2 linked regions of the Cereibacter sphaeroides 2.4.1 genome follow. The protein of the gene in region 1 interacts with the protein of each later gene in a pairwise test. Links are inferred from orthologs where the notes say so. Each region holds a gene or a part of one and is shown in the gene's direction. Other genes may lie near its edges.

What was found.
Region 2: the proteins of RSP_RS14720 (region 1) and RSP_RS14180 interact in binary tests that used the Escherichia coli proteins (3 or more experiments, as listed by UniProt). The link is inferred for Cereibacter sphaeroides 2.4.1 from one-to-one orthologs.

What each region holds. Positions count from the first base shown.
Region 1 is NC_007493.2:3,034,959-3,038,511, forward strand. What follows is about bases 42-3,286. They hold RSP_RS14720 (sensor histidine kinase), read left to right. Parts: upstream 42-422; coding sequence 423-3,086; downstream 3,087-3,286. Other genes in these bases: kdpC (potassium-transporting ATPase subunit KdpC), read left to right, coding at 42-419; RSP_RS14725 (response regulator), read left to right, coding at 3,083-3,286. Also shown: more of kdpC, read left to right, coding at 1-41; more of RSP_RS14725, read left to right, coding at 3,287-3,553. UniProt on the Escherichia coli protein: Member of the two-component regulatory system KdpD/KdpE involved in the regulation of the kdp operon. KdpD may function as a membrane-associated protein kinase that phosphorylates KdpE in response to environmental signals.
Region 2 is NC_007493.2:2,919,110-2,922,359, forward strand. The notes cover bases 84-3,025. They hold RSP_RS14180 (PTS sugar transporter subunit IIA), read left to right. Parts: upstream 84-1,293; coding sequence 1,294-1,758; downstream 1,759-3,025. Other genes in these bases: lptB (LPS export ABC transporter ATP-binding protein), read left to right, coding at 84-459; hpf (ribosome hibernation-promoting factor, HPF/YfiA family), read left to right, coding at 685-1,260; galU (UTP--glucose-1-phosphate uridylyltransferase GalU), read right to left, coding at 2,173-3,025. Also shown: more of lptB, read left to right, coding at 1-83; more of galU, read right to left, coding at 3,026-3,066. UniProt on the Escherichia coli protein: Seems to have a role in regulating nitrogen assimilation.

The sequences.
Region 1 (3,553 bases):
AGGGGCAGGTCGTGGGCTCGGCCCTGATCGGGCAGGGCTTCGACGGCCCGGGCTATCTGCATCCCCGCCCCTCGGCGAGCGACTGGAACGCGGCCGGCACCTTCGCCTCGAACCTCGGCCCGACCTCGGCTGCGCTGCTGGCCGAAGTGCAGGAGCGGCAGGCGGCTTACGAGGCCCGGAACGGTGCCTCCGCCCCGGTGGATGCGGTCACCGCCTCGGGCAGCGGGCTCGATCCCCATGTCTCGCCGGCCAATGCCCGGGCGCAGGCGGCCCGCATCGCCCGCGCCCGCGGCCTGGACGAGGCTGCCGTGCGCCGCCTGATCGAGGCCCATGTCGAGCCGCCGCTGCTGGGTCTCTGGGGGCAGGCGCGGGTCGATGTGCTGGCCGTTAACCTCGCGCTCGATGCGGCCGGGGCCTGATCCATGGCGGACGAGGATCTCCGTCCCGAACCCGAGGCGCTTCTGGCGGAAGCCGCGCGCGAGGGCCGGGGGCGGCTCAAGATCTTCCTCGGGGCGGCGCCGGGCGTGGGCAAGACCTTCGCCATGCTCGAGGCCGCCCGCCAGCGGCTGCGCGAGGGTACCGACGTGGTGGCGGGCGTGATCGAGACCCACGGCCGCGCCGAGACCGAGGCGCTGGTCCATGACCTTCCCGTGGTGCCGCGCCGCCCCGGCTACTACCGCGGCCGCATCCTCTCCGAGATGGATCTCGACGCGCTGCTGGCCCGGCGGCCCCGGCTGGCGCTGATCGACGAGCTGGCCCACACGAACCTCGAGGGCAGCCGGCACGAGAAGCGCTGGCAGGATGTCGAGGAGGTGCTGGCCGCGGGCATCGATGTGTGGACCACGCTCAACGTCCAGCATGTCGAGACGCTGAACGATGCCGTGGCGCGGATCACCGGCATCCGCGTGCGCGAGACGGTGCCGGACCGGATCCTCGACACCGCCGACGAGATCGAGCTGATCGATCTCTCGCCCGAGGATCTGATCGCGCGGCTGCGCGCGGGCAAGGTCTATGTGCCCGAGCAGGCGGCGCGGGCGGTGCAGAACTTCTTCGCCAAGGGCAACCTGACGGCGCTGCGCGAGCTGGCGATGCGGGCCGCGGCCGACCGGGTGGATGCGCAGCTGCGCGAGCACATGGCCGCCAATGCGATCCCCGGCCCCTGGCCCGCGCAGGAGCGCCTCCTTGTCTGCGTCTCGGACAGTCCCGCGGCGCGGAATGCGATCCGGGCGGCCAAGCGGTCGGCGGATCGGGCGCGGGTCGAGTGGATCGCGCTGTCGGTGACCTCGCCCCGGATCGAGACCCTGCCCGAGGGCGCGCGCGACGATCTGGCGCTGGCCCTCCGGCTGGCCGAGCGGCTGGGCGCCACGGTGGCGAGCCTGCAGGCCGGCGGCGACGTGGCGCGCGAGATCCTCGATTTTGCGCGCCGGAACAATGTCCGCCGCATCATCGTGGGGCGGCCCCGCCCCCGGTCCACGCTCCACGCTCTGGCTCACCCCTTTCGCGAGCGGGTGGCCGAGCGCCTGTTGCGGCTCGGGACCGAGTTCGAGGTGACGCTGGTCTCGGCGGAGCCCGGGCGCGCGCGGCCGCAGGCCCGGCGCCTGCCCGCCCTGTCCTTCCCCGCGACGGGCTGGGCGCTGCTCGCCACCGCGCTCGCCTCGGGCGCCGCCTGGGTCGTGGACCGGATGCTGCCGGTGGCGAGCCTCGCGCTTCTCTTCATGACGGCCGTCATCGTGGTGGCCACGCGCTTCGGCCGCTGGGCCTCGGCCCTGACCGCCGTCTCGGGCTTCTTTGCCTACAATTTCTTCTTCACCGAGCCGCGGCTGACCTTCACCGTTCACTATCGCGACCAGATCCTGACGCTGGGCCTGTTCCTCGCGGCCTCGCTGCTGACGGGGGGCCTTGCGGCCGAACTGCGGGCGCGGGTCGATGCGCAGCGCGCGGCCGCCGACCGGATGGGGAAGCTCTACGATTTCAGCCGGCGCGTCGCGGCCGCGGCGGCCTTCGACGATGTGGTCTGGGCCGCCGTCAGCCATGTGAGCATGACGCTGGCCTGCCGGACGGTGCTTCTCGTGCCCGAGGGCGAGCGGCTTGCGGTGGCCGGGGGCTTCCCGCCCGAGGATCGGCTGGAGCTGCGCGACATGTCGGCTGCGCGCTACGCCTGGCAGCGGGGCGAGGAGGCGGGGCGCGGCTCGGCCACGCTGCCCGCGGCCGACTGGCTCTTCCTGCCGATCCGGGCGGGCGAGCGGCGGCTGGGCGTGGTGGGGGTGGCCTACGAGGGCGGGCGCAGCTTCTCGCCGGTGGACCGCCGCCTGCTCGATGCGCTGATCGATCAGGTGGCGCTGGCGATGGAGCGGGTGCGTCTGGCCGAGGATCTGGAGGGCGCGCGGCTGGCGGCCGAGACCGACCGGCTCCGGACGGCGCTTCTGTCCTCGGTGAGCCACGATCTGCGCACGCCGCTCGTGACCATCATCGGCGCCGCTGGCAGCCTCGCCGAGCCGGGGGCGCTTCCGCCCGAGGCGCAGCAGGCCTTGGCGGAAACGATCCGCGAGGAGGGCGAGCGGCTCGACCGCTACGTCCAGAACCTGCTCGACATGACCCGGCTCGGCCACGGGGCGCTGAAGCCGGCGGTCCAGCCCTCGGATCTGGCCGAGCTGGTGGGTGCGGCGCGCACGCGCCTGGCCGCCGTGCTGCGCGGCCACCGGCTCGGGACCGATCTGCCGCCCGATCTGCCCGCCGTGCTGGTCGATCCGGTGCTGACCGAGCAGGTTCTGGTCAATATCCTCGACAATGCCGCGAAATATGCGCCTCCGGGCAGCCCGATCACTCTGGCGGCGCGGCTTGACGCGGGGCGGGTGGTGCTGTCGGTTGCCGACGAGGGGCCGGGCATCCCGCCGGCCGACCGCGAGAAGGTCTTCGACATGTTCTACCGCGTCGCGGGCACGGACCGGCGGCGGGCGGGCACCGGGCTGGGCCTCGCCATCTGCCGCGGCCTTCTCGAGGCGCAGGGCGGCACGATCCGGGCCGAGGCCGCACGGCCGGACGGGCAGGGGACGCGCATCCTGCTGACCCTGCCGGTGGCGCCGTGACCGGGCCCGCACGCATCCTGATCGTCGATGACGAGCCGCCGATCCGGCGCTTCCTGCGCGTGGCGCTCGAGGCCGAGGGCCATCGCGTGACCGAGGCCGCCAGCGTGCGCGAGGGGATCGACCGCGCCGCCCTCGATGCGCCGACGCTGGTGATCCTCGATCTCGGCCTGCCCGACGGCGACGGGATCGAGGTGCTCCGTACCGTCCGGGGCTGGTCGCAGGTGCCGGTGATCGTGCTCTCGGTGCGCAGCGACGAGGCGGGAAAGGTGGCGGCGCTCGATGCGGGGGCGCAGGATTATGTGACGAAGCCCTTTGCCACGAGCGAGTTCCTGGCGCGGATCCGCGCCCTCCTGCGCGACCGGTCGGGGCCCGCCGCGCCCTCGGTGATCTCGGTGGCCGAGCTCGAGATCGACCTCGCGGCCCGCAGGGTCAGCGTCTCGGGCACCGAGGTGAAGCTCACGCGGCGC
Region 2 (3,250 bases), 120 kb from region 1 along the record:
TTCCGCGGCCTGTCGGTCGAGGACAACATCCTTGCCGTCCTCGAGATCACCGAGAAGGACCCGCACACGCGGCGCGAACGGCTCGAGGAGCTGCTCGGCGAATTCTCGATCGCGCACCTGCGGCGGACGCCCGCGCTCGCTCTCTCGGGCGGCGAGCGGCGCCGGGTGGAGATTGCGCGGTGTCTTGCCGCAGATCCGCGCTATCTGCTGCTTGACGAGCCCTTCGCAGGGGTCGATCCGATCGCGGTGGGCGAGATTCGCGGGCTGGTGCACGACCTCAAGAGCCGGGGTATCGGCGTCCTCATCACCGACCACAATGTGCGGGAAACGCTTGAGATTGTGGACAGAGCCTACATCCTGCACGACGGCACCGTGCTCAAGAGCGGCACCACCGAAGAGGTGGTCCGCGACGAAACGGTGAGGCGGGTTTATCTGGGCCAGAACTTCCGCATCTCCTGATGCTTTCGGCTCAGTCGAAGGGCGTGAGCTTGCTGTTGACAACCGCGCGCCAAAAGCAGCCAAATGACCTTGATGCGTGCAGAACCCGCCCTCGCCGCCGATCCGCTCAGGCCCCGCTCTCCGGCCAGGCCTCGTGGATCCCGGCGTTTGCCCGCGTCAGCAATAACAGTCGGCGGGCACCCCGGTCTGGGGCGGACTGGCCTTGCCGAGTCAAAAGGAGGAATCATGCGATACCAGATCAGCGGGAAACAGATCGACATCGGTGAAGCGCTTCAGACTCACGTCAAATCCGAACTTGGCGAGGTGATCGAGAAGTATGCCCAGCGTCCCACCGAGGCGACGATCGTCTTTTCGCGCGTTGCGCATGAACATGTCTGCGAATCCACGATCCATCTGTCGACGGGTCTGACGGCCCAGGCGACCGGCCGTGCGACCGAAATCTACGCCGCCTTCGAGAGCTGCCGCGAGAAGATGGACAAGCAGCTCCGTCGCTACAAGCGCCGCCTCCGCGACCATCACCGCGAGCGGACGGCCCCGGTTGAATTCGGTCCGGGTTCCTCCTATATCCTCGCCGCATCCGAGGAAGCCGAGGATGGTGAGGTCGAGAACCTTCAGCCGATGGTGATCGCCGAGATGGAGACGAAGGTTCCTTCGATCACCGTCGGCGAGGCCGTCATGCAGCTGGAACTCGCCGGCCAGAGCATGCTTGTCTTCCGCAATGAAGGTCATGGCGGGGTGAACGTCGTTTACCGTCGGGATGACGGGAACATCGGCTGGATCGACCCGCGCAACAGCAAATAGCGCGCGCCCGAGGCGCAGGACAAGCGACCGCCCATGGAACTATCCAAACTTCTGATGCCAGGAGCCGTTCGGGTTCTGAGCCAGGTCACGAGCAAGAAGCGCCTCTTCCAGGAACTGGGAGAGGTCGCCGCGCAGGCCTATGCTCTGAATGCGTCGGTCGCCATCGACGGCCTGCAGGAGCGCGAGAGCCTGGGGCCGACCGGCGTCGGGCATGGCATCGCCCTGCCCCATGCCCGGCTCGAGGATCTCGACCGGATCGTGGGGGTGTTCCTGCGCCTCGAGAAACCGCTCGACTATGACAGCGTCGACCGCCAGCCGGTGGATCTGGTCTTCGCCCTGTTCGCGCCCAAGGATTCGGGCGTCGATCACCTGAAGGCTCTGGCGCTCGTCTCGCGCACCATGCGCGACGCGGGCGTCTGCACCAAGCTCCGGTCGAACACCGACCCGGCCAAGCTGCACGCGATCCTCACCGAGACCCGCGCTCCGCAGGCCGCCTGAACGGTCCCGGGGCGGCCCCGTGCCGCCCGTTCTTCATCACATCCTCTGTTTTAGCGAGCGAGATCAACGCGGTGTCCGTCGACCCGTGTGGGCCGGATCTGCGAGAGCGGCCGTGGCCTGCGGGACAGGCGGAGGCCGGGTCCGCAGAGCGGCTCGGGTTTGGCCCTGCCCATCCCGATGCCGGCCTGACCCGGACCTCCGATGCACAAACCATCGTTCAGGCGCAGCAGCGCCGAGGATCCCGCGCGACTGACGCGAAAAAGGCCTGTCTTGTCCGGTCAGGCGGCGCGGAGCGGCAAGGCCGTGTCGCGAACGGCGGTCTCAGCGAACCCGACCGCATCCGGAAATGAAAACGGCCCCCGGGCCGGCGCGTCAGGAACGCCGAACCCGGGGGCCGAACTGCATGTCGGGCGGTTATTGCGCCGCCTTCTCCAGAGCCAGCATGTCGTGCAGGTAGCCCGAGAACTCGTCCCGCAGCTCGGGGCGCGCGAGGCCGAAGGCCACGGTCGCCTGCAGGAAGCCTGCCTTCGAGCCGCAGTCGTAGCGCTGGCCGCGGAAGCGGAAGCCGTAGACCTTGCCGGACTCGTCGATCTCTTCGGCGATCGCATCGGTCAGCTGGATCTCCCCCCCGGCGCCTTCCTTCTTGCGGTTCAGGTTGTTCAGAACCTGCGGCGTCAGGATGTAGCGCCCGATCACGGCAAGATTGGACGGCGGATTTTCCTTCGGTTTCTCGACCATGCCATTGACCTTGACGATCGAGCCCATGTCCTCGGCGACCGAGAGCACGCCATAGGCCGAAGCTTTCTCGGGCGGCACTTCCATCGCGGCCACCATGTTGCCGCCGGTCTGTTCGTAGGCCTCCACCATCTGCTGCAGGCAGGGCTTCTCGGCCGCGATCACGTCATCCGGCAGCATCACCGCGAAGGGCTCGTCGCCGATCAGGCGGCGCGCGCACCAGACCGCATGGCCAAGGCCCAGCGCCTTGTGCTGGCGGACATAGGCGATGGCGCCGCTTTCCATGTTGGTGCTTTCCAGCACGTCGAGCAGATGCTCCTTGCCGGGCTTCTTCAGCGCGGCTTCGAGTTCGGGCGCATTGTCGAAATAATCCTCGAGCGCGCTCTTGCCGCGCGAGGTGACGAAAATGAATTCCTTGATGCCGGCCGCCCGAGCCTCATCGATCGCATATTGGATCAGGGGGCGGTCGACCAGCGTCATGATCTCTTTCGGGATCGACTTGGTCGCCGGCAGAAAGCGCGTGCCCAGTCCTGCGACGGGAAATACGGCCTTGGTAACCTTGTTTGTTGTCATAGCTCTCACTCTGGTTCGCCTGCCCTGATCCGCAGGCACCGTGCAAACTACACGGAGTTGGAACTCGCCGCACCCTATCGCAGCAATATGTCGGCAATTTGGTGCCGGCAGGAAAAGTTCCGTCCTGTGGATAAGATTCTTGCATTCCGGTGCGGGACGGGCAGCGAAACAGCGGCAGCGCTCA